DNA from 2 places in the Streptococcus sp. HMSC065E03 genome. Region 2 is predicted to be linked to the other one. Evidence: predicted binding sites of a transcription regulator. Region 2 holds the regulator's gene; the other holds the start of a gene.
The links. The regulator NrdR, encoded in region 2, represses ribonucleotide reductase genes. The targets are predictions, from matches to a motif close to ACACNATATATNGTGT.
Positions count from the first base shown of each region.

Region 1 (12,580 bases), on a different contig from region 2:
GATCCATTTGGTGCCACAGCCAAGCGGTTTTGGTGGTAAAGACCATCTGCCTTGACTTTATCACGAAGTTCAGCCCAGTCTTCTGCACTAGGAATGAAAATGTCCTTAAAGAGTTCTTTGACGCGATCAGATTTTGGTACAAATTCTCCAGTCATGTACTTATCAAAGTATCTACCGTTGGCATAATCAGATTTTTCAAAATTGTGGAAGGTAACACCACGTTCGCGCGCAATGTTATTTGATTCTACGAGAGTCCAGTAGTTCATGAGCATGAAGTAGATACTTGTGAACTCAACAGACTCAGGTGATCCGTATTCAATCAATTGTTGCGCAAGGTAGCTGTGAAGTCCCATTGCTCCAAGTCCGAACGAATGCGCCAGTTTATTTCCGTGGTCAATGGTTGGAACGGCCACGATATGAGAACTATCGGTAACGAAGGTTAAAGCACGAACCATGGCACGAATCGAACGTCCAAAATCAGGTGAAGTCATCATGTTAACTACGTTGGTTGAACCAAGGTTACATGAGACGTCTGTTCCCATTTGGACAAATTCTTGGGCATCGTTGATCAAGCTTAGTTCTTGAACTTGGAGGATCTCTGAACACAAGTTACTCATGATGATTTTTCCATCAACTGGGTTGGCCCGGTTAGCAGTATCGATGTTGACTACATATGGATAGCCAGATTCTTGTTGCAATTTAGAAATTTCAGTTTCCAAATCACGTGCCTTAATTTTTGTCTTGCGGATGTTTGGATTAGCAACCAACTCATCGTATTTTTCAGTGATGTCGATGTAGTTGAATGGTACTCCGTATTCACGTTCCACAGAGTATGGGCTGAAGAGGTACATTTCTTCATTTTTACGAGCCAACTCGTAGAACTTGTCTGGCACGACGACCCCAAGTGAGAGAGTCTTCACCCGAACTTTTTCATCAGCATTTTCTTTCTTAGTTGAAAGGAAGGCGATGATGTCTGGGTGGAAGACGTTGAGGTAAACCACCCCAGCCCCTTGGCGTTGTCCCAATTGGTTAGAGTAAGAGAAGCTATCTTCGAAGAGTTTCATAACTGGAACCACTCCAGAAGCGGCTCCTTCATACCCTTTGATTGGTGCTCCAGCTTCACGAAGGTTGCTGAGGGAAATCCCAACCCCACCACCGATACGTGAAAGTTGAAGGGCAGAGTTGATGGAACGTCCGATCGCATTCATATCATCGGTTACTTGGATCAAGAAACATGAAACCAATTCTCCACGGCGGGCACGTCCAGCGTTTAAGAAAGAAGGAGTAGCTGGTTGGTAGCGTTGGTGGATAATTTCGTTTGCGATGTCTCGCGCGATAGCTTCATTTCCATCTGCAAAATAGAGAGCATTGAAGAAGACACGGTCTTCCATGCTTTCAAGATAGTATTCTCCATCATTTGTTTTCAAAGCGTATTGGTTATAGAATTTGTAGGCCGCCATGAAGGACTTGAATTGGAAGTTTTGGTCTTTGATAAATTGGGCCAATTCCTCTAAAAATTCAGGACGGTATTTCTCGATAAAAGCTCTCTCAATGTAATTGTGCTCGAGAAGGTACTGAATCTTGTCTGTAATCGAGTCAAAGGCTTTAGTATTTGGTACAACATTTTCTTTAAAGAATGCATCCAAAGCTTCTTTATCCTTATGAAGCATGATTTGGCCGTTTACTGGACGGTTGATTTCATTGTTAAGACGAAAATACGTCACATCTTCAAGAGATTTTAATCCCATAATAATCCTTTTCTAGTTCAAAAAAATGAAGAGGAGAAGTCCTCTCTTCCCAAGTAAAAAGTCTAGTGTTAGGTTGCTAACGCTAGACCCTATTTAAGCAAAATACTGTGTTTATTATGAAAGTTTCTTCAACTTAGCTGGTTGAAAACCAGAAAATACTTCATCCGGTGTTTGAATAACTGGAGCAGCATTGAAGCCAAGGTTCTTAACATGCTCTACAAATTCTGGCTGTTCGTCTAAGTTAATTTCGCGGTATTCCACATGATTGCTATCGAGGAATCGCTTGGTCATTTTGCATTGAACACAATTATTTTTTGAATAAATGGTTACCATTTCTTTTCCGTTCTCCTATCGAAATATAAATCTGTAAACAGTATAAACAAAATCCAGCAACTTGTCAACAAAATAAAACTAAATATTGTGCAAAGAGATGAAATGGAGTTTTCAAAGCACAATATATTGTGGTGAGTGAAAAGTGTGAAAATCGAAGAAATGGGATAGGAATAGGCTTTAAAGCATCTTTAATTAGTTATAATTTTTTGGTGAATCAATATCCTGTGGTTCAAGAGCTTCTTTTCATTGAAAGCGGAGGAAAATGTTACTTATAATATAGTAGAAAATTGAAAAGATATTTTCTCTGTTCTTCAGGTGCTTCTTAAAATGTATCTAAATTGGGATTTTTCGCAGTCTTTTTCTGTAAGTCAGTGATAAAAATCTTGAAAAAAATTTCAAAAGATGATATAATACCAAATTGTAAGGGTTATCAAAAGGTAACTCAAAAACTATTTTTAAAAAGGAGAGTCAAACTATGGCTTCTAAAGATTTCCACATCGTGGCAGAAACAGGTATCCACGCACGTCCAGCAACTTTGTTGGTTCAAACTGCTAGCAAATTTGCTTCAGATATTACTCTTGAATACAAAGGTAAATCAGTTAACTTGAAATCAATCATGGGTGTTATGAGCCTTGGTGTTGGTCAAGGAGCAGACGTTGTAATCTCTGCAGAAGGTGCTGACGCTGATGATGCTATCGCAGCTATCTCAGAAACAATGACTAAAGAAGGATTGGCTTAAAAATATGACAAAAATGCTAAAAGGAATTGCAGCATCTGACGGTGTTGCCGTTGCTAAGGCATATTTGCTCATTCAACCAGACTTATCATTTGAGACTGTTTCAGTCGAAGATACAAGTGCAGAAGAAGCTCGTTTGGATGCAGCTCTTGAAGCTTCACAAAACGAGCTTTCTCTTATTCGGGAGAATGCAGTAGCAAGCCTTGGTGAAGAAGCAGCGCAAGTTTTTGATGCGCATATGATGGTTCTTGCTGACCCTGAAATGATTGGTCAGATCAAAGAAACAATTCGTACGAAAAAAATCAATGCAGAAGCTGGCTTGAAAGAAGTCACTGACATGTTCATTGCGATCTTTGAAGGAATGGAAGACAATCCTTACATGCAAGAACGTGCAGCAGATATTCGTGACGTTACCAAACGTGTCCTTGCCAACTTGCTTGGTAAAAAATTGCCAAACCCTGCTTCTATTAATGAAGAAGCAATCGTGGTTGCACATGACTTGACTCCATCTGATACAGCACAGTTGAACAAAAAGTATGTAAAAGCTTTTGTTACGAATATCGGTGGACGTACCAGTCACTCAGCTATCATGGCTCGTACACTTGAAATTGCAGCTGTTCTTGGTACAAATAACATCACAGAACTTGTCAAAGATGGCGATGTTTTGGCTGTATCAGGGATCACTGGTGAAGTAGTGATCAACCCTACTGAAGAACAAATTGCAGAGTTCAAAGCAGCTGGTGAAGCTTATGCTAAACAAAAAGCTGAATGGGCTCTCCTTAAAGATGCGAAAACAGTGACTGCTGATGGAAAACACTTCGAGTTGGCTGCCAACATCGGTACACCTAAAGACGTTGAAGGTGTGAACGATAATGGAGCAGAAGCAGTTGGTCTTTACCGTACAGAATTCTTGTACATGGATTCTCAAGACTTCCCAACGGAAGATGACCAATACGAAGCTTACAAAGCTGTTCTTGAAGGTATGAACGGTAAACCTGTGGTTGTTCGTACAATGGATATCGGTGGGGATAAAGAACTTCCTTACTTCGACCTTCCTAAAGAAATGAACCCATTCTTAGGTTTCCGTGCTTTGCGTATCTCAATCTCTGAAACGGGTAACCAAATGTTCCGTACACAATTGCGTGCTTTGCTTCGTGCATCTGTTCACGGTAAATTGCGGATCATGTTCCCAATGGTTGCCTTGTTGACTGAGTTCCGTACTGCTAAAGGTATTCTTGAAGAAGAAAAAGCTAAATTGGTTGCTGAAGGTGTTGCCGTTGCAGACGATATCCAAGTAGGGATCATGATTGAAATCCCAGCTGCAGCTATGCTTGCGGATCAATTTGCTAAAGAAGTTGATTTCTTCTCAATTGGTACTAACGACTTAATCCAATACACAATGGCTGCTGACCGTATGAACGAGCAAGTTTCATACCTTTACCAACCATATAACCCATCTATCCTTCGTTTGATCAACAATGTGATCAAAGCGGCGCATGCTGAAGGCAAATGGGCTGGTATGTGTGGTGAAATGGCCGGTGACCAAACTGCTGTTCCACTTCTTGTCGGAATGGGCTTGGATGAGTTCTCTATGTCAGCGACATCTGTCCTTCGTACACGTAGCTTGATGAAGAAACTCGACACAGCTAAAATGCAAGAATACGCTAACCGTGCTCTTACTGAATGTTCAACAATGGAAGAAGTTCTTGAACTTTCAAAAGAATACGTGAACGTAGACTAAGAATTCAACAAGACTAAGACAAATCTGTCTTAGTCTTTTTTTACATTGTTCATAAAAATGTTCATTTTATTCGTAATAAACTAGTTAGTAATAAAAATAGTGATTTAAATGTTCGGTTTTTGTTTGATTTCCCTCGTATATATAGTATAATCGTAAGTAAGATAAGGAGGATGACCAAGGAAGGATCGAAAAGGTTCGGGAAAGAAAATGGAAAAACTTTTCCTGATAATTTTACATGATTTTACAGGAATCAACTTGAAAATTAAGTGATTTTATAGTAGAATAATATCAAATAGAAAACGCTTTCAAAAATAAAGAGGTGAGTATATGGATAGAAGCACAGACTTATGGACATTTGGAAGAGGGGATAATTTCCATCTTCAAGAGTACTTAGGAGCTCACAAGGAAACAAGGGGAGAACAAGAAGGCTTTACCTTCCGTGTTTGGGCTCCCAATGCTCAGGCGGTGGATCTGATTGGTGATTTCACTGATTGGGAAGCTCGTAAAATTCCAATGGTTCGTAATGAAGGAGGCGTCTGGGAAGTCTTCTGTTCCGATGCAAAAGAGGGAGATATATACAAGTATTTGGTGACTCGACAAAATGGCCATCAGGTGCAAAAAATCGATCCTCTAGCGTTATGGATGGAAAAGAGACCCAATACAGGTTCTATTATTAAGACGATTCCAGAGAAAAACTGGAAAGATGGTCTTTGGAGAGCACGCCGCAAAAAACTTGGTTTTAAGGAACGACCCGTTAATATTTACGAGGTTCATGCAGGATCGTGGAAACGTAATGAGGATCACAGTTCCTATACCTTCAAACAACTAAAAGAAGAATTAATTCCATATTTGGTGGAGATGAACTACACCCACGTGGAATTTATGCCAGTGATGGCCCATCCATTGGGCTTGAGTTGGGGCTATCAGCTCATGGGATATTTTGCACTCGAGCAGACTTATGGTAGTCCAGAAGAGTTTCAAGACTTCGTGGAAGAATGCCACCTCAACAATATCGGAGTGATCGTGGATTGGGTACCAGGACATTTCATTATCAATGATGATGCCTTGGCTTATTATGATGGAACACCAACCTTTGAATACCAGGATGAACATCGTGCCCATAACTACGGATGGGGAGCCTTGAACTTCGATTTAGGGAAGAATCAAGTCCAGTCATTCTTGATTTCTAGTTTGAAGTTTTGGATTGATACCTATCATTTAGATGGGATTCGGGTCGATGCTGTGAGCAATATGCTCTATCTTGACTACGATAGTGGTCCATGGACACCAAATATTGATGGTGGAAACCTCAACTACGAAGGCGTTCATTTCCTTAGACGTTTGAATGCGATTATCAAGAACGAACACCCAGATGTCATGATGATTGCAGAAGAAAGTTCTGCTGGTCAAAAGATCACGGGTCCTGAAGAAGAAGGTGGACTTGGCTTTGACTATAAATGGAATATGGGTTGGATGAATGATATCCTTCGATTCTATGAAGAAGATCCCGTCTACCGGAAATTTGACTTTAACCTGGTAACTTTTAGTTTCATGTATGCATTTTCTGAAAACTTCTTACTACCATTTTCACACGATGAAGTGGTGCATGGTAAGAAGAGTTTGATGCATAAGATGTGGGGAGATCGTTACAATCAATTTGCTGGACTCCGTAACCTCTTGACCTATCAGATTTGCCATCCAGGTAAGAAATTACTCTTTATGGGTTCAGAATTTGGTCAATTTTTGGAATGGAAGTCAGAAGAGCAACTGGAATGGGGCAATCTAGAGGATGAAATGAATGCTAAGATGCGTCGTTTCACTTCTCAGCTCAATCATTTCTACAAAGAACACAAGGAATTGTGGGAGATTGATGATAGCTTTGATGGCTTAGAGATTATTGATGCAGATAACCGGGATCAGAGCGTCTTGTCTATGGTTCGGAAAAATCGTAAAGGCGATCTTCTGGTGTGTGTTTTCAATATGGCACCAGTGGAACGCAAGGACTTTACGATTGGTGTGCCTGTATCAGCGGTCTATGAAGAAATTTGGAATACAGAATTAGAAGAATGGGGAGGTGTCTGGAAAGAGCACAATCCGACAGTTCAGTCTCAAGATGGACTGTGGAAGGATTATGAACAAACTTTGACCTTTACTTTGCCGGCTTTAGGGGCTAGTATTTGGAAGGTAAAACGCAAGGTGCGTAAGACAAAATCTAAAACATCAGATAAGAAATGACGATCGGTTGACTCTATGGGAGTCCAAGCTTTAAAAAGAGGAAGTAGTCAATGAAGAATGAAATGCTCGCTTTAATTCTTGCCGGTGGGCAAGGAACACGTCTTGGAAAATTAACCAAAAACATCGCAAAACCTGCGGTTCAATTTGGTGGGCGCTATCGGATTATCGATTTTGCGCTATCAAACTGCGCCAACTCAGGAATTCACAATGTTGGTGTGATTACACAGTACCAGCCACTTGCCCTTAACAGCCATATTGGGAATGGTTCCAGCTGGGGCTTGGATGGAATCAATACGGGTGTGTCTATTCTCCAACCTTATTCAGCTAGTGAAGGAAATCGTTGGTTTGAAGGAACTAGCCATGCCATCCTCCAAAACATCGACTATATCGACAGCATCAATCCGGAATATGTCTTGATATTATCTGGGGACCACATCTATAAGATGGATTACGATGATATGCTTCAAGCGCACAAGGATAATAATGCAAGCTTAACTGTTGCCGTCCTAGATGTACCTTTGAAGGAAGCAAGCCGTTTTGGAATCATGAATACAGATGCCAATAATCGGATTGTCGAATTTGAAGAAAAACCAGCTGAACCAAAATCTACCAAGGCTTCCATGGGGATTTACATCTTTGACTGGGCTCGTCTCCGCAATATGTTGGTTGCTGCTGAAAAGAGTGATATCGATATGTCAGACTTCGGTAAAAATGTCATTCCAACTTATCTAGAATCAGGCGAAAGTGTTTATGCTTATGAATTCAATGGTTATTGGAAAGACGTTGGTACGATTGAGTCTCTTTGGGAAGCCAATATGGAATATATCGATCCAAATAATGCCTTGGATAGTCGCGATCGTCACTGGAAAATCTATTCACGCAACCTCATTTCTCCACCGAACTTCTTTGGGGAACATGGCCACGTCGAAGATTCTCTTGTCGTCGACGGTTGTTCGGTAGACGGTACAGTCAAACACTCCATCTTATCAACAGAAGCTCAAGTTCGTGAAGGAGCAGTTGTCGAAGATGCTGTCGTGATGAGCAATGCCATTATCGGTAAAGGAGCTGTCGTGAAACGCGCGATTATCGGAGAAGGCGCAGTCATTGCAGAAGGTGTCGTGATTGATGGAACAGAGGAAGTACAAGTTGTCGGTTACAATGAAAAAGTGGGGGTAGCAACAGATGAAGATTGATAAATATTCAGCCATTTTAGGAAATACAGTTGGGTATCATGATATGTCCACTTTGACCAGCCATCGTCCGGTAGCATCCCTACCGTTTGATGGGAAATACCGCTTAATCGACTTCCCATTGTCTAGTCTTGCAAATGCTGGTATTCGTAGTGTTTTTGGGATTTTCCAACAAGAAAATATTAGTTCGGTCTTTGACCATATTCGTTCAGGTCGTGAGTGGGGCTTGTCTACTTTATTGAGCCACTATTACCTCGGAATCTATAATACTCCAGTTGAAAATACAACGGTAGGACCAGAATACTACCAACAATTATTAACCTATTTGAAACGGTCTGGTTCTAATCAAACAGTTGCTTTGAACTGTGATGTATTAATGAATATTGACCTCAATCAGATTTTCCACCTTCATAATACCATTGATCGTCCGATTACAGTGGTTTATAAAAAGTTGCATCTGCAAAACATTTCTGAAGTGAATGCTGTCTTGGAAATTGATGAAACAGACCATGTTACAGAGCAAAAACTTTTTGATGGTCAGAATCCTGATGAAGTCTACAATATGTCAACAGATGTCTTTATTGTAGATACTCCTTGGTTGATTGAAAAAATTGAAGAAGAAGCCAAGAAAGAATACCCACAAAAATTGCGCTATATCTTGCGTGATTTGGCGGTGGAATACAATGCTTTTGCCTTTGAATATACAGGTTACTTAGCCAATATTCATTCAGTTGAATCATACTACCATGCAAACTTGGATATGTTGGAAAACCAAAAATTCATGAAGCTCTTTTCACCAAACCAAAAGGTGTATACGAAAGTGAAGAATGAAGAACCAACGTATTATTCCAAGACTTCACATATTAAAACGTCTCAATTTGCTTCGGGTAGTATTGTAGAAGGAACCGTTGAACGTTCCATTGTTTCACGTCGGGTACGCCTTTATGAAGGTTCAGAAGTACGCAGTAGCCTTCTCTTCCCTGGTGTTGTGATTCATGAAAATGCAATCGTCGAACATGCCATTCTGGATAAGGGTGTTGAAGTGGCTGCTGGTGTGACGATTCGTGGGACAGAAGAAGCACCTGTCGTGGTTAAAAAAGGAACGATTGTTACAGAGGATATTGTCTAATGAAACTATTATTTGTTGCAGCTGAAGGAGCACCGTTTTCTAAAACAGGTGGTTTGGGAGACGTTATTGGCGCTCTTCCTAAATCCTTAGCGAAAAGTGGTCATGATGTGCGCGTGATCCTCCCTTACTATGATATGGTAGAGGCTAAGTTTGGAGATCAAATCGAAGATGTCTTGCATTTTGAGACCAAGGTTGGCTGGAGAAGTCAATATGTTGGTGTGAAACGCATTGTGCGCGATGGAGTCACCTTTTACTTTATTGATAACCAACATTATTTCTTTAGAGGTCATGTGTATGGTGACTTCGATGATGGCGAACGCTTTGCCTTCTTCCAGCTCGCGGCCTTAGAAACGATGGAACGAGTTGACTTCATTCCAGATGTTCTTCATGCCCATGATTACCATACGGCGATGATTCCTTTCTTGCTGAAGGAAAAATACCGTTGGATTCAAGCTTATCATGGAATTAAGACAGTATTGACCATCCATAATTTGGAATTCCAAGGTCAGTTCGACCCAGGAATGTTGTGGGATCTTTTCGGAGTTGGATTTGAACGCTATGCAGATGGAACACTTCGATGGAATGATTGCCTGAACTGGATGAAAGCCGGCATTCTATATGCTGACCGTGTGACAACTGTTTCTCCTAGCTATGCGCATGAGATTATGACTGCTGAATATGGTTGTGGCTTGGATCAGATCCTTCGGATGGAGTCTGGCAAGGTGACCGGAATTGTTAACGGGATTGATGCAGATCTGTATAATCCTGAAACGGATCCACTCTTGACGTATCACTTCAGTCTCTCAGATCTTTCAGGTAAAGCAGCTAGTAAACGAGCTCTTCAAGAACGTGTCGGTCTACCTGTTCGCGATGATGTTCCTTTGTTTGGGATCGTCTCTCGTTTGACACGTCAAAAAGGCTTTGACGTGGTGGTAGAAGAGTTGCATCAACTCTTGCAAAAGGATATTCAGATTGTCTTGCTCGGTACAGGAGATCCTGGATTTGAAAATGCCTTTGCTTGGTTTGGTCAAGCCTACCCAGATAAACTTTCAGCGAATATCACATTTGATGTCCAATTGGCCCAAGAAATCTATGCAGCGTCGGATGTCTTCTTGATGCCAAGCCGTTTTGAACCGTGTGGTCTTTCTCAAATGATGGCCATGCGTTATGGAACCCTTCCTTTAGTGCATGAAGTCGGCGGACTTCGAGATACGGTCCAACCGTATAATGCTGTTGATGGAAGTGGAACAGGCTTTAGTTTCAATAATTTGTCTGGCTATTGGTTTAACTGGGCAGTTGATGAAGCCTTGGCTGTCTACTACAATGACAAACAGGCTTGGTATGGTCTCCAAGAGCAAGCTATGACGCGTGACTTCTCATGGGATACGGCTAGTCAACGATACAATGATTTGTACCAATCCTTATAAATAGATCTATAATACAAACGCCTTTCGAGGCGTTTTTTGTGTTGCTTTCTTCCTATAAAGAAAACGGTTTATTTTTTTGAGTTTTAGAGCTTGCTAAAATAGAAGAAAAAAGATAAGATAGGTAAAGGTAAAAAATCACGGGAAGGTTCTTATTTCTGGAAAGGATCCCATCCTCTCTAAAAATAATCAGGTCCCTGCTCGAGGGTTAAATATTACTATATAGGAATTTTAGGATGAAAAAAGCGAAACAAACGTTTGAAAAAATGACCAAATATTCGATTCGGAAATTAACTGTCGGTGTTGGTCCGGTGGCCATTGGAGCCTTTTTATTAGGAGGAAGCTTGTTAGGAGCTCGTCCTGTCCAAGCTGATCAGATGACTCTACCTGCTCATGTTCACTTAGGATATGTGACAGAAGAAGAGCTGACTGCTGAAGAAAAAGCACAGGTGATTCATGCAATCCCTGAAGAGTATCAAAATGAAGATACTTTCTATCTCGTCTATAAGAAGAAGGAAGCAATTCAGTCGGTTCTTCCTCAAACAGGAAGTCAGGAAGTCGCCCTTTTTGGGCTAAGTCTAGCCACAGCTTCCTTTGCGGTCCTCTTACTCTCTAAAAAGCACCGGAAGAAGGTCATGGGCGTCCTTTTGATTGGAGCCATGGGACAAAGTCTTCTACTTCCAGTTGAAGTCGCAGCCCTACAAAATCAAGTTTTGCGCGCCTATAATCAGGATCTTGCGATCGCATCGAGCAAAGATCTTGCAAATGGCGTGATTCAAATTGACGGTTATGACTATATTGGTTATCTGCGCTACCCGTCAGTCCAAAAGACGAGCTTACGAGAGCCAAAGGCTATGCAGGAAACGAAACCTTCTGTAGAAGGAACGATCAAAACAAGTACAGGTATTCCACAAGTGGAAGCACAAGCTCGTGTGACCCCAGAAGTCTCTCCAGCCTTTCCTCAAGTTGAAAAACCAAGCCTGGAAGTCTCTACTGAGCCTGTGCCATTTGAAACTGTCAAACAAGCTGATCCTACATTACCTAAAGGGCAAACCAAGGTGCTGACTGCTGGTCAAAATGGGGAGCGGACCCTATTGACAGAAGTGAGTGTGGTAGATGGACAAGAAGTTCGCAGAGTCGTTGAAAGCAAGGTCACTAAAGAACCAGTTTCACAAATTCTTGCTGTTGGGACAAAAGAAGATGCCCAACCAACCCCTCAACCCAATCCTTCTCCAGTTGTAACGGCTAAGGGGACACAAGAAGAAGGTCATGTCGGTGAAGCTCCTGTTCAACCGGAGAAGCCAACCTATACAGGTGTGGTGGAAGATAAAGGAACACAGGAAGAAGGCCATATCGGCGAAGCTCCTGTTCAACCAGAGAACCCAGCCTATACAGGTGTGGTGGAAGCTAAGGGAACACAGGAAGAAGGCCATGTCGGCGAAGCCCCTGTTCAACCAGAGAACCCAGCCTATACAGGTGTGGTGGAAGCTAAGGGAACACAGGAAGAAGGCCATGTCGGCGAAGCTCCTGTTCAACCGGAGAACCCAACCTATACAGGTGTAGTAGAATCCAAGGGAACACAGGAAGAAGGCCATGTCGGCGAAGCCCCTGTTCAACCAGAGAACCCAGCCTATACAGGTGTGGTGGAAGCTAAAGGGACACAAGAAGAAGGCCATGTCGGCGAAGCCCCTATTCAACCGGAGAACCCAACCTATCAAGTAACGGAAGGGACGGTAACAGAGACAGAAACGGTAATCCTTCCATATGAAACAGAGTATGTAACGGACGCCAATCGTTACACCGATGAAGAAAGCCTCCTTCAGAAAGGCGAGGCTGGTAGCCAGGAGATTCGTCGAGTTTATAAGACGGTCAATGGTGAGAAGATTGGCGAGCCTCTCAGTACGACCACTGAAACGGTAAAAGCTCCTGTGACAGAAAAAATTAGTCGTGGGACTAAGGCGATTGAAGGCCAAACAGAGGATGTTTCGTTTGAAGAAATTCCATTTAAGACGGTAACCGAACAAGATGTTACCTTGCTAAAAGG
Region 1 covers NZ_KV818853.1:413,302-425,881, reverse strand. Annotated here, with positions in the region: gene nrdE (class 1b ribonucleoside-diphosphate reductase subunit alpha) at 1-1,748, opposite strand, end outside; gene nrdH (glutaredoxin-like protein NrdH) at 1,863-2,081, opposite strand; gene HMPREF3002_RS08815 (phosphocarrier protein HPr) at 2,557-2,820, shown strand; gene ptsP (phosphoenolpyruvate--protein phosphotransferase) at 2,825-4,558, shown strand; gene glgB (1,4-alpha-glucan branching protein GlgB) at 4,886-6,793, shown strand; gene HMPREF3002_RS08800 (glucose-1-phosphate adenylyltransferase) at 6,844-7,986, shown strand; gene glgD (glucose-1-phosphate adenylyltransferase subunit GlgD) at 7,976-9,112, shown strand; gene glgA (glycogen synthase GlgA) at 9,112-10,539, shown strand; gene HMPREF3002_RS08785 (ZmpA/ZmpB/ZmpC family metallo-endopeptidase) at 10,773-12,580, shown strand, end outside.
Region 1: the regulator NrdR is predicted to act here: its motif matches at 2,198-2,213, upstream of nrdH (glutaredoxin-like protein NrdH).

Region 2 (12,580 bases):
AAATTTTTAACATCAAATGGATAAATTTGAATTCCTGCTTGTTCCAAGCCACGTTGCGTAAAGTAATACTTCTCAACATCTGACCCTTGAACCGTATGTCCCATTTGGTGAAGCATGAGGGCTAAAGCACTCATTCCTGCTCCTTTAATTCCAATAAAATGGTATGTATTAGACATGTTTTCTCCTTATTCTTGATCTAGATGGGTTAAATCCAATTCTTGTTTGATTGGCTGTGGTTTCAACTTGTGCTGATCTTTATTGTATATTTGGCTAGTCTTTAAGAAATCATAATTGTTTTTCTTTTCAGTCGGTTCTGCCACTTCTGGTTCTCCTGCAGATTCGAACTCTGCAAGGATCAACTGATCTTGTCGTAATCGTTTGCTATATTTCAATAATTCACCCGGATTTTCCTTTTGGAAGGGAGCCGTTGGCTGACCAGGTTTTCGTTCAGAAATAAATGATTTTTTCCGTTTACTTGTAGTAGCTGCTGGATCCGTTGTCAGATAGGGAGCTGTGCGTTTCTTTTTCAGATCTTCACGAGCGCGCTCTCTCGCTTCCTCTGCATAACGATTGGCTGGGCTTTTTTTATCAATCGGCTCTTTAAAATCAGGTTTTCTTACTGGCCGTCTTTTCGGTAGGGGCTCTTCTAATGGTTGGTGGTAAGGATGCTTAGGTTTGGTATTTTCAGCAATCGGTTGCCATTCCAAATAATTTTTATCCACATAGTCGCCTGTAATGTTACTAATCAAGTCTGTTTCATCATACAGGTTCATGTGGGGCATCTCTGTTAACATCAACTCATTATCCCCTACTTGAGGAAAATATTTTTCTGTCATGCTTTCTTCCTTTCGACACTCCATTAATTATAAACTATTCACAGAATTTTTCAAGCTATTCTGACTGAATTCCAAGAATCTCACGAATTTCCTCAACCGATAAACTAGATCGTGTTTCCGTTCCGTCTAAAATCGTTGAGACCAAGTGTCTTTTGGAAGCTTGTAGTTCTTGGATTTTTTCTTCGATCGTACCACGAGTAATCATGCGGTAAACTTCAACATTTTGTTCCTGTCCCATTCGATGGGCACGTCCAATAGCCTGGTCTTCCACTGCAGGATTCCACCACAAATCGACTAAGATGACCGTATCGGCACCAGTGAGGTTCAATCCAACCCCTCCAGCCTTCAGAGAAATGAGAAAAGCATGGCGCTCACCTGCATTAAAAGCATTGGTCATTTCTTGTCGATCTTTAGCGGGAGTAGAACCTGTGATTTTAAAGGAGGTCATGCCAAGCTGGTCAATTTCCTGCTCTAGGATATCCAGCATGCCTCTAAATTGAGAGAAGATCAAAACCCGGTGTTCGCCATCCTTGATTTGACCCAAAAGATCTCGAAGGCTCTCTAATTTCCCACTATCTCCCTGATAATCTTCCATAAAGAGGGCGGGGGTATCACAGATTTGACGAAGGCGCATAAGACCTGAGAGAATTTCAACCTTGCTCCGATTTAGTTCCTCTTCACTAGAGGTTCGAACTCGATCTTGAATTTGTTTTAATTGAGCCAAATAGATCGTTTTTTGACTTTCATCCAACTCATTGTGGTAGGTTGTTTCAATTAAGTCCGGTAATTCTTGGAGCACTTCATCTTTTTTCCGTCTCATGACGAAAGGTTTGACAAAACGCGCAATGGTCTCAGGACTCAATTTTTGAAATTCTTTTTTAGCCGGGAAGAGCCCTGGAAGGACTATTTGGAAAATGGACCAGAGTTCACCCACATGATTTTCAATCGGTGTCCCAGATAGGGCAAACACATGCGGAACCTCAAAGCCACGTAAGTGTTGGGCAATCTTGGTTTGGGCATTTTTCATGACCTGGGCTTCATCTAGAATCAAGTACTCATACTGATTCTTCTGGTATTCCTCCACATCTTGACGGAAAGAAGCGTAACTAGTGATAACCACCTGTGGATTGGTTGCAATGAGTTCATCTCGGTGCTGCTTGAGACCGTAGACGACTGCCACTTCCATCTGAGGAGCGAATTTTGAAAATTCTTGTTTCCAATTGTAGATGAGACTAGATGGAGCGAGAATCAAGATTTTAGTTTCTTTTTTTGCAACACTGGTCAAAAATGAAATAGTCTGCAGGGTTTTCCCAAGCCCCATATCATCCGCTAAAATACCACCAAAACCATAATGATTTAGCATGGAGAACCATTTAACCCCTGTTTCTTGGTAATCCCTCAGGGTCGCTTGGATTGTCATCTGAGGAAGTTGGAAGTCTTCTGGATGAGTCAGATCATGAGCTAAATTTCGAAATTCTTCTGAAAAATGAACATTGTCTTGATCTGCCAACAAATCAGATAGCTGATAAGCAGCAATCCGGCGGGCTTGTAGTTTCCCACCCTTGCTCATTTTCGCTCGCAGATCTGCTAAGGCTCGACTAATCTTCTTAGTTTCTTCATCAAAGACAAGAACTTTCCCTGTATGGCTGACAAAATAGTCTTTTTGCCCTACTAGAGCTTTGAGGACCTGGTCCACTTCGGCTGGATCCACACTTTCAAAGTCAAAACCGATCTCCAGTAGACTGCCATTGGTTTTAACATCAATTTTTGGACGCTCCACTTGATAAAGATCTAAAAGGCTATCAGAGAGGGTAACCTCTCCTAAGGCTTCAAAAGTCGGGATCTGTTGGTGAAAGAATGGATAGATTTGCTCACTTGATAAAGGACTTCTTTGGGAAGAAAAATCATCCGTAAAACCTGCTGCTAGCATGGTTGAAAAGACTTCTTGCTCCTTATCGAAATCACTAGAATAAGGAAGATTGAGAAGTTCCTCACGCGTGGTCACCACACGATCCTGGTATTGAAAGACAACATCCAGTAATACAGTCTGATCCTGTGCTAGATCAAAATGAAATTCCGGAGTGAAATCGTGGATTAAAAAGCTGGTCGGTGCTGTTATTTGTCCCAGTTTTTTGAACTCTTTTAAACTATAGGAAAGCTTTGTTTGGTCCGTTGGATCAAAATGCAGGCGTTTTTTGCGATCCTGATCCATTGGTAAGTCTTGAATCGCCTTCCATAGGGTTCGCTGTTGGGGCGTCAGGTGATAGAAGACACCATTTCGAAACAGGTAAACAGCCGACTCGACAACCTTCACTTGTGGCTCCGTAATGATCAATTCGTAAAAATCACCATGGTCTTCCACCTGAAAATGAAAGAGATCTTCCTCCCCATGGACATCCTGAAAATAGACTTCAGAAAAATCATACAAGCTGTATTGCAAGAGGAAAGAATCCAAATTCATCAGTAATTCTACAGCTTCTTCAAAGAGAGTCGGTGGAAAATAAAGATGGCGCCCAGCATTGGGAAAGAAATCTTGCTCTTTCGAGCCACTATCTGTGACCAAGCCTTGTAGGAAATTGATCACATCCTGACTAGGCCCATCAAATTCTAAATAAGAAATGGGTTCATAGTAACTTTTGCCAATTGCAAAGTGGCCTTCTTTTTGAAGGGTCTGCAAAAAAGCTAGCACATCTCTGATCACATAAGAACGCTCGTCTGGCAAGCGACGAATGCGAAGGGTCCACAAGAATTGACCAGAGTATTCATCCTCCTGCCCGACTGCTGATAAGACATAACGTGTTGCTTTCTTTTCGATTTTTGGAAGAACCTGGTCTAAAAACAAACTTCCAAAAGAGACCTTCTCCTGCGTTTCTTCAGTCGCCGTGGCGTCTTCTTCAAGACTTGCAAGAGCTGCTTTCCCACTGTCATCATTCTTCAAAAAAGCTTCCACAGCTGCCAGATGCGTACAGAATTTTTTCTTTTGAAAGAAAGCACAGCTACAAAAAACGGCATCGTCGTCCAAACTGTACCGCAAGCTTTCTTCTTCCACCCGAAAATACAGGTATTTTTCTTTTACTTCCTGAAGGGAAACTTTCCCAGCTTCATAGAGAAGGCTCCCTTGTGAACGAACCTTCCCAGGAATTAATTTTGCCATGTTTACCACCTTAGATTAATCCCTTTATTATACCATATTTAAGATAAAATTAGAAAAGATAATTTTACTATTAAAAGGATTTTAACTTACTTTTAGAAAAAACTGAGACAGTCTTGTCCCAGATTTTCACCTGATTTCGTAATAGAGTTACCTCAATCAGCTATCCATGATTTTTCTCTTTTAACCGTCTGAGCGAACAATAGACAGAATAGCTAAATAGAGAGGAGAAAGATCCCGATAGCCCACAAAAAATACGACCTATTTTTTAATAAAATCCCCAACAATAGGATCAAGAGCTCCAAGCTTACGATCGAACCGAGAAACAAGAGATACAGATAGATTTTAAATAATAAGTACACAAACCTAAAGCTCTCATGATCTTCATGAGTTTACTCTACTCATCCTTAAAAAAAGCATAAGGAATAAAGAATATCCGGACCATGATACTACGCATCTGACTATCCTCCACTTCATTTTACCAGCTTATTAAAAAAAGCAACGCTTATGCGCTACTTTTAGTTGTTTTCATAGTTGGAAGAATGAGCGTTTTATCATTTGAAATATCCTTCTCCACTTTGATCCATTTGTCTCGTATTCCCTACTTCCGTTTTCGCGCAATCAAATGGATTGGAGTTCCTTCAAAAACAAAGGCCTTGCGAATTTGGTTCTCCAAGAAACGGAGGTATGAGAAGTGCATCAGTTCTTCTTCGTTAACAAAGACCACAAAAGTTGGCGGCTTGGTTGCCACTTGTGTCGCATAGAAGATCTTGAGACGTTTTCCTTTGTCGGTCGGCGTTGGATTAATGGCAATGGCATCCATAATCACATCGTTCAAGACAGCTGAAGGAATCCGTGTATTTTGACTCTCACTGATCTGTTTAATCATCTCTGGCAACTTGTGCAAGCGTTGTTTGGTTAAGGCAGAGACAAAAACAATCGGCGCATAAGAAAGGTATTGGAATTGATCGCGAATGTCATCTTCCCACTGCTTCATGGTATGGTTGTCTTTTTCAATGGTATCCCATTTGTTGACAACAATGATCATACCTTTACCAGCTTCATGAGCAAAGCCAGCGATCCGTTTGTCATACTCCCGAATCCCTTCTTCGGCATTGATAACCATCAAAACCACATCTGAGCGGTCGATGGCACGCATGGCACGCATGACAGAATATTTCTCAGTGTTTTCATAGATTTTACCAGATTTGCGCATACCAGCTGTATCGATCATGGTAAATTCTTGGCCATCTGCATCGGTAAAATGGGTATCGATGGCATCCCGTGTGGTTCCAGCAACAGGGCTTGCGATGACCCGGTCTTCTCCTAGGATCGCATTGATCAAGCTTGACTTCCCAACATTTGGGCGACCAATCAAGCTAAATTTGATGATATCTGGATTTTCTTCTTCTGTGTCATTCGGAAGATTTTCGATGATGGCATCGAGCACATCCCCAGTTCCGATCCCGTGGACAGAGGATACCGGTAGTGGCTCACCCAGTCCCAAGGCATAAAAGTCATAGATATCATTGCGCATCTCTGGGTTATCCACCTTGTTGACAGCCAGGATCACTGGTTTATGGGTCTTATACAAGATACGGGTGACATATTCATCGGCATCGGTGATCCCTTCTTTTCCAGAAACAACAAAGACAATGACATCTGCTTCGTCCATGGCAATTTCTGCCTGATGCTTGATTTGCTCCATAAATGGGGCATCTACGTCATCAATTCCCCCTGTATCAATGATACTAAATTTTCGATTCAACCACTCAGCTGTTGCATAAATGCGGTCACGAGTGACTCCTTCAACATCCTCAACGATGGAGATCCGCTCACCGGCAATCCGGTTAAAGAGCGTAGATTTTCCAACATTGGGACGGCCTACAATCGCAATAGTTGGTAGGGCCATGATTTCCTCTTTTCTAAAGATAGGCGAGACCTCGTTTCAAGAAGGCCCCTCTTCATTTCTATAATAGTTTGTGTTTTTCCAGTAGATGTTTGGTCGCTTCTTCTTCCGGTTTCCCAAACTGAGCTGCAAGTCGCTCGCTCCAGCTATCTGTCGCACGCGCTCCCGCATAATCTGCCTGTACCTTGTCATAATCTGTCACAACTGATAGGTCTTGCTCTTGGTATTCTTCTTCAAAAGCAATATGTTCCAAAGGCAAGCGCGGTTTCACAGCATGTTGTTGATTTGGCACTCCGAGAGCAATTCCAAAAACAGGGTAGGTATAGTCCGGTAGACGGAAGAGTTCTGCGACTTCTTCTGAACAATAGCGCAACATACCGATTATCACTCCACCATAGCCGAGACTTTCAGCTGCTAATAGCGTATTTTGAGCTGCCAGAGCCGCATCCACTGAAGTGATCAGTAAATTTTCAACCCCTTCAGGATGGAAGTCCTTCTCATGAAGTTTGACAGCTTTTTCAGCTCGGTTTAAATCCCCTACAAAGAGAAGAAATACAGACGATTGGCGAATGGCCTCTTGGCGAAGCAATTGGTAAAGAGCCTCTTTCTTCTCTCTACTTTTTACGACAACCACAGAATAAGACTGAAAGTTTTTCCAACTTGAAGCCATTTGACCTGCTGATAAGATTTCCTTAAGATCGGCTTCTTTAATCGGTTCTTCCTTAAAGCGACGAACAGAAAAATGAGACTGCATTAAACGGATAGTATCATTCATCGACGATTTACTCCTTCTAAATGGATTTCCTTAGCTAAAAATTTCACACGCTCCATAACGCGTTTAGCCTGCCAGGTTTCATCACCATTGCGTGACGTTGCAAAATGGCGTTCCAACTCTTCAAAATTAAAATTGGAGGTGAAGAAGGTTGGAAGATTTTCCTGCATCCGGTGTTGCAAGATCACCTGCAAGATTTCATCTCGCACCCAGGCTGACATCTGCTCCGCCCCAATATCATCGAGAATTAAAATTTCGGCTTTTTTCACCTGGTCGACGGTTTCTTTGACCAAGCCTGAACTGATGGCATTTTTTACATCGATAGCAAAACTTGGGAAATGAAGTAGGGTAGTAGAGGCCTGACGTTTTTCGGATAAATCATGAGCCAAGGCTGCCATCATGTAGCTCTTTCCTACTCCAAAATCACCATAGAGGTAGATCCCCTTTTGATATTCCGGATAGTTGGCTACAAAATTGGCTAATTCTTCAAAGGCCTCAAATCGTCCCTTATCATCGAGCTCTACCTTGGCTAGACTGGCTTCTTTTAAGGTTGAAGGGAGATTGATCAAGTTAAGACGTTGGTTGATCGCAGCCCGTTTTTGGGCTTCGATTAACTCTGGTGTCTCCTCATAGGCCACATCTGCATAACCTTCATTCATGGTTAGGATCGGTTTATAGCCTTTGGCAATATAATCCGGATCAGCAAGCAAAAAACGGTTTCGCTCACTAATGTATTGATTAAATTTTGAAATACTCCGTCGAATTTCTTGCTCAGACAAAGACTGAGCTTGGATAAAGGCAGCGACTTCTTGGTCTGCTAAAATCTGTGCCACCAAATCCTCATAGTTAAATTGACGCGCACGGTTCATGTGAGACATGGTTTGACCTACACTTTCCATCTACTCACCTCCTTGATTCAGTTTTTCTAATAGGCGTTGTTTCTCTTTAGCAAGATCCACCTTTTCTGCTTGACTGGTTTGATTTTGATAGTTTGGTTGGCTCCACTTGGGAACATTGCTGTTCTTGCCCTTAGCTGATGTAGGACTCGTCCCCTTGTTTCCTTGAGCTTTAGCTTGTTCCTGGCGTTCTCGAACTTTTAAAACTGCCAGTTCTGCACTGTTGACGCCTTGATAAGAAAAATCATTTCCCACCTTCAAAGCATACTTTTCATTGAGATTAGCAGACTGGGTCTTGTTAAAGGTCAACAACAAGATAATATTGATCACCTCGTCTAGTAAGCCTAGATCAGCTAACTTGGATAATGTCTTGCGTTCGCTCTGCGTAATGGTCGCATTGCGCGCCTTCTTAATCTCCGCTAGAAATTGTAGGCTGGATTTTGCCTTCGCTTCCCTCAGAATGGTTTCTTCCTGACGGCTATAGGACATGCGGGGGTGCTCCTGGCTCGCCTGAGCCAACTTTTGCTTCATTCTCTTTGGAGAGACAATCCGGTCTACAGCCGTTTCTTTTGCTAGGAGATAGGTTTCATACCAGGTCCATTGTTGTTCTTCTGCGAGGGCAAAGAGGGCTAAAGTCGCTTCTCCTTCATCCGCAAAACGAAGTCCATCACGCCCCATCATTCGCTTAAACATCTCCATATCAAACTGCTGTTTCTTACTTGGAAGAACGGTCGCCTCACCAGCATCTAGTCCAAAGACTTGAGAGAAGGAAACTTGCCGTCTAGTTCCTAAAGAGCGTGCTGGGATCAGATCCTCAACAGCCTTTTCCCCAATCTTTTTTTCAAGCAAGCGTTTAAAAACAGCATTTGAAAAAAATTGTTCTGAGGCAAGAGGAGCATGTAATTGGATGGTGATCCCAACTTCTTCCTCATAGAGATCGATCAACCCCATGGCAATTAAACGATCAAAAGCGAGTAGCAACTGTGGAAATCCTATATTCAAGTGATTGAGGATTTGAGCCAGTAAATATTGTTTTTCACCCTGATCATAAGAGGCCAGCAGATAACGATAAACTGCTACCGTTTCCGTCTCCAAAATAGGCAGGTAATACTGCTCCAATGCAGCCCCTGCCGGCGGAAGAAGATTATTTTTTAAAAATGAGAAAGGCGTATTAGGCTTCATCTATTTTTCCTTTTTCTTCTTGGTTCCCTTCGTGATTTGTTTCAAGAGGGTCTCTAATTCACCGACATCCTTGAAACTCCGGTAAACACTTGCAAAACGGACATAGGTAATCTCATCTAGATCTGCTAACTCATCCATAACCAAAGAACCAATATACTCACTGTTAATTTCATTATCACTTTGGCTGCGAACCTTTTGCTCGATCCGGTTTACAATTTCTTCGATTTCGTCACTAGAAACCGGCCGTTTTTGAGCTGAGCGGATAATACCATTAAAGATTTTATCACGAGAAAATTGCTCGCGTGTCCCATCTTTTTTGACGACCACTAGGGTCCGCTCTTCCACTCGTTCGTAGGTAGTAAAGCGATAATGGCATTCTTCGCATTCCCTGCGACGACGGATGGTGTTCCCATCTTCAGCTTGTCGACTATCCACCACACTAGACTTACTTCCACCACATTTTGGACAACGCATTTGCTACCTCCTTAAACTGTTTTAACACTTCATTTTACCATAAATTGAATCGTAAAGAAAGCAGAAGAACAGGAGAATCCCCTATGCTTGCTCCTATTTGATCCATAAAAAAGAGTCGAAGGACGATTTGAATAAAATCGTTTTCCTTTCGACTCTCCGTTTATATTAAAGCGATAATTCAGCTTCTAAGCCATAGTGATCACTAACATGGGGTTTGTTTTGACCATCAAAAATGACATGTAGACGCTGGATGTCCCATTCTGGACTTGCAAAGACGTAATCAATTCGCAATGGAACTTGATTGTCTGTCCAGCCATCGATTCCAGGGCCTACAGTATAAGTCCCCTTTGTTTCTTTGGCTTCAATAAAGCTGTCTTGAAGCTTAAGGGAACTGGATAGAATCGTCTCATACCCTTCTTGACCAGCAGGATTATTGAAATCACCAGCTAGAATAAAGGGTTTGCTTACTTGGCTGAAGTAGTTCTCAATGCGTGGCCACTCAAATTGGAAACCTTTGTCCCACCAAGAAAGATGGACGCTGGCAACAGCAATCTCTTTGCCATCCACACTCGTATGGGCAACAGCCACTCGACGGGTATGGTAGTCCGTTGGATCATCCATATTGGATACCAAAATCTCATCCGCCTTCAAGGGTTGACGCGAAAGAACCGCTACACCCTCATTGAGGTGATCATAGCCAATATGGTTGTAAGCCCAAGTCCAATAATAGTGGAGCCCATGAGCAGCTAACTCTTCTACCAATACGCGAACAAAGTGATCTTTGTGAATGGCTACAGCTGATGGCAAAGCTTGATAATACTCATCTGTTTCGACTGCTTCTGAGGCCATTTCTTGATTGACCTCTTGGAAACAGATCACATCATATTGCGCTTCTAAAATTTGTTCCTTGAGGGTTTCAAATTTTTGCTGAGCATTCTCTTCCATCCAACTATGGGAATTTAATGTTAAAAATTTCATCCCCTGATTTCTCCTTCTCTCCAAATCAAGAAACGGCAAGAGGCCGGGTGCACTGCCCCAACCTCATTTTCTTTGCCGACGTCTCTTATAATTCTACTGTTGCAACTGGCGCATTTGCTGCCAATTTACCAGTATGTTCGACCTTAACGGATTTAATCGCATCTGCATTTGTGAAGACAACAATTGTTGAAGTTTCACGACCAGCTGCACGGATTGCATCAAGGTCTGCTTCTACCAAGAGGTCTCCAGCAGCCACTGTTTGACCTTCAGAAACTTTAACCTCAAATGGTTTTCCTTCAAGACTAACAGTATCTAGACCGATGTGAACCAAGACTTCCAAACCATTATCTGTTACCAAACCAAGGGCATGTTTGGTTGGGAAGACACTAGTAACTTTACCAGCAACTGGTGAAACGATGTGGCCATTTTCAGGCTCAACTGCAAATCCGTCTCCCATCATTTTTTGTGAGAATACAGGATCTTTCACATCTTCGATGTTGATCACTTCACCATCTGCAACAGAGTGAACTTCATCAGTTACCCCTTTAAAGGTTGCTTCAGCCTTTTGAACTGCTGTCATTTGGCTAGGAAGTGTTTCAGGAATGACTTCACCTGAATCAAGAACGTCTTGGATATCAGATTTCAATACGTCAGCTTTAGGTCCGTAGATCGCTTGGACCCCTTGTCCTTTCATGACAAGACCCATAGCGCCTTCAGCTTTCCATTGTTCTTCTGTTCCGACTTTTTCAGCGTCCTTAACGGTTACACGAAGACGAGTCATACATGCGTCAACGTCGACGATGTTAGCACGTCCACCAAGAAGGTTGATAATGTTAATGACTTGTGAGCTTGCTGAGCTTGTAGCAGCACCTGCTGCTGCACCATCTCCTGAAGGGGCATCATCATTTTGTTCATAGTTACCGTTACGTCCTGGAGTCGCATAATTGAATTTCTTAATCATGAAGTTGGCAATGAAGTACATGATAAATCCAAAGAGGACTGTTACCCATACAAAGTTAAAGATATCTAATGCCAAACCAGCGTTGATGGCCATTGGGGTACGTGTCAAGAATTCGATTGAACCGAATGAGTGAACTCGAAGGTTAACCAAGTCAGCCATTGCAAAGGCAGCCCCTTGAACAAGAGCATAGATGATGTACAATGGTGTAGCAATAAACATGAACATGTATTCAATTGGTTCTGTTACACCTGTCAAGAATGTTGCAAGGGCAGTTGCAAAAAGCATCCCTTTGTATTTTTCTTTTTTATCTGGATCCACATTGCGGTAGATAGCAACCACAATCCCCATCAAAATACCAAATGATCCGATCATTTGACCAACTTTGAAACGAGCTGGTGTGTAAGCATGAAGCAAGTGTTGGTATTGGCTAGGATCAGCTTTCTTCAAGTTAACAAGGTCTGTTACCCAAGCCAACCAAAGTGGATCTTGTCCAAATACAGTTGTTCCTTTGGCAGCACCTGTAAGAACTTGGTAGCTACCACCCAATTGAGTATAGTTGATTGGAATGGTCAACATGTGGTGAAGACCAAATGGCAAGAGAAGACGTTCCAAGGTACCAAACAAGAATGGTGCCAATACTGGAGCAGTGGATTGGGAGTTAGCGATCCAAACACCAAACCCATTAATTCCTGATTGAACTACTGGCCACAATGCTGCCAAAACCAAGGCTGTAGCAGCTGAACGGACGATAACAACGAATGGTACAAAGCGTTTCCCATTGAAGAAAGAAAGGGCTTCTGGGAGTTTACGGTAGTTGTAGTATTTATTGAAGGCTGTTGCTCCAACAAAACCTGAGATAATCCCTACAAATACCCCCATATTAAGAGCTGGAGCTTCAAGAACACTGATAAAGTAGTCCGCAACTTTAATTGATCCACCGAAGATTGTGTGAACCGTAGCAGCCTTATCAGCTAACATTGCAGATGTCACTCCGAAAACTGCACCGGTAATACGGTTAATCAAGATGAAAGAGAGACCAGCTGCAAAGGCACCCCCTGCACGTTCTTTGGCCCAGCTACCACCGATAGCAAGGGCAAAGAGGATGTGAAGGTTTCCGATAACCCCCCAACCGATTTGTTCGAGAATTCCACCTGTAATAACAAGTGGAGATAAATTCGGGTTGATCATAGGGATAGATTTCCCGATTGAAATCATCAACCCAGCCGCTGGCATGACAGCGATAACGACCATCAAGGCCTTACCGAACTTCTGCCAGAATTCAAAGCTAAATAAACTTTTGAATGATCCTTTGTTCATCATTCAACCTCCTTATATTGTTTAAGGCTTTGTTTTAAGAAAACGTTTGCGCTTAATTTGTTTCTAGTATACCATATTTTAAAAATTTGTAAAGCCTTACATTC
Region 2 covers NZ_KV818852.1:145,441-158,020, forward strand. Annotated here, with positions in the region: gene murC (UDP-N-acetylmuramate--L-alanine ligase) at 1-176, opposite strand, end outside; gene HMPREF3002_RS05400 (divisome accessory protein ZapJ) at 186-836, opposite strand; gene HMPREF3002_RS05405 (pilus expression-regulating Snf2 family helicase) at 892-3,990, opposite strand; gene der (ribosome biogenesis GTPase Der) at 4,589-5,899, opposite strand; gene HMPREF3002_RS05415 (nitroreductase family protein) at 5,958-6,671, opposite strand; gene dnaI (primosomal protein DnaI) at 6,668-7,567, opposite strand; gene HMPREF3002_RS05425 (replication initiation and membrane attachment family protein) at 7,568-8,746, opposite strand; gene nrdR (transcriptional regulator NrdR) at 8,747-9,220, opposite strand; gene HMPREF3002_RS05435 (endonuclease/exonuclease/phosphatase family protein) at 9,386-10,198, opposite strand; gene HMPREF3002_RS05440 (PTS transporter subunit IIBC) at 10,284-12,476, opposite strand.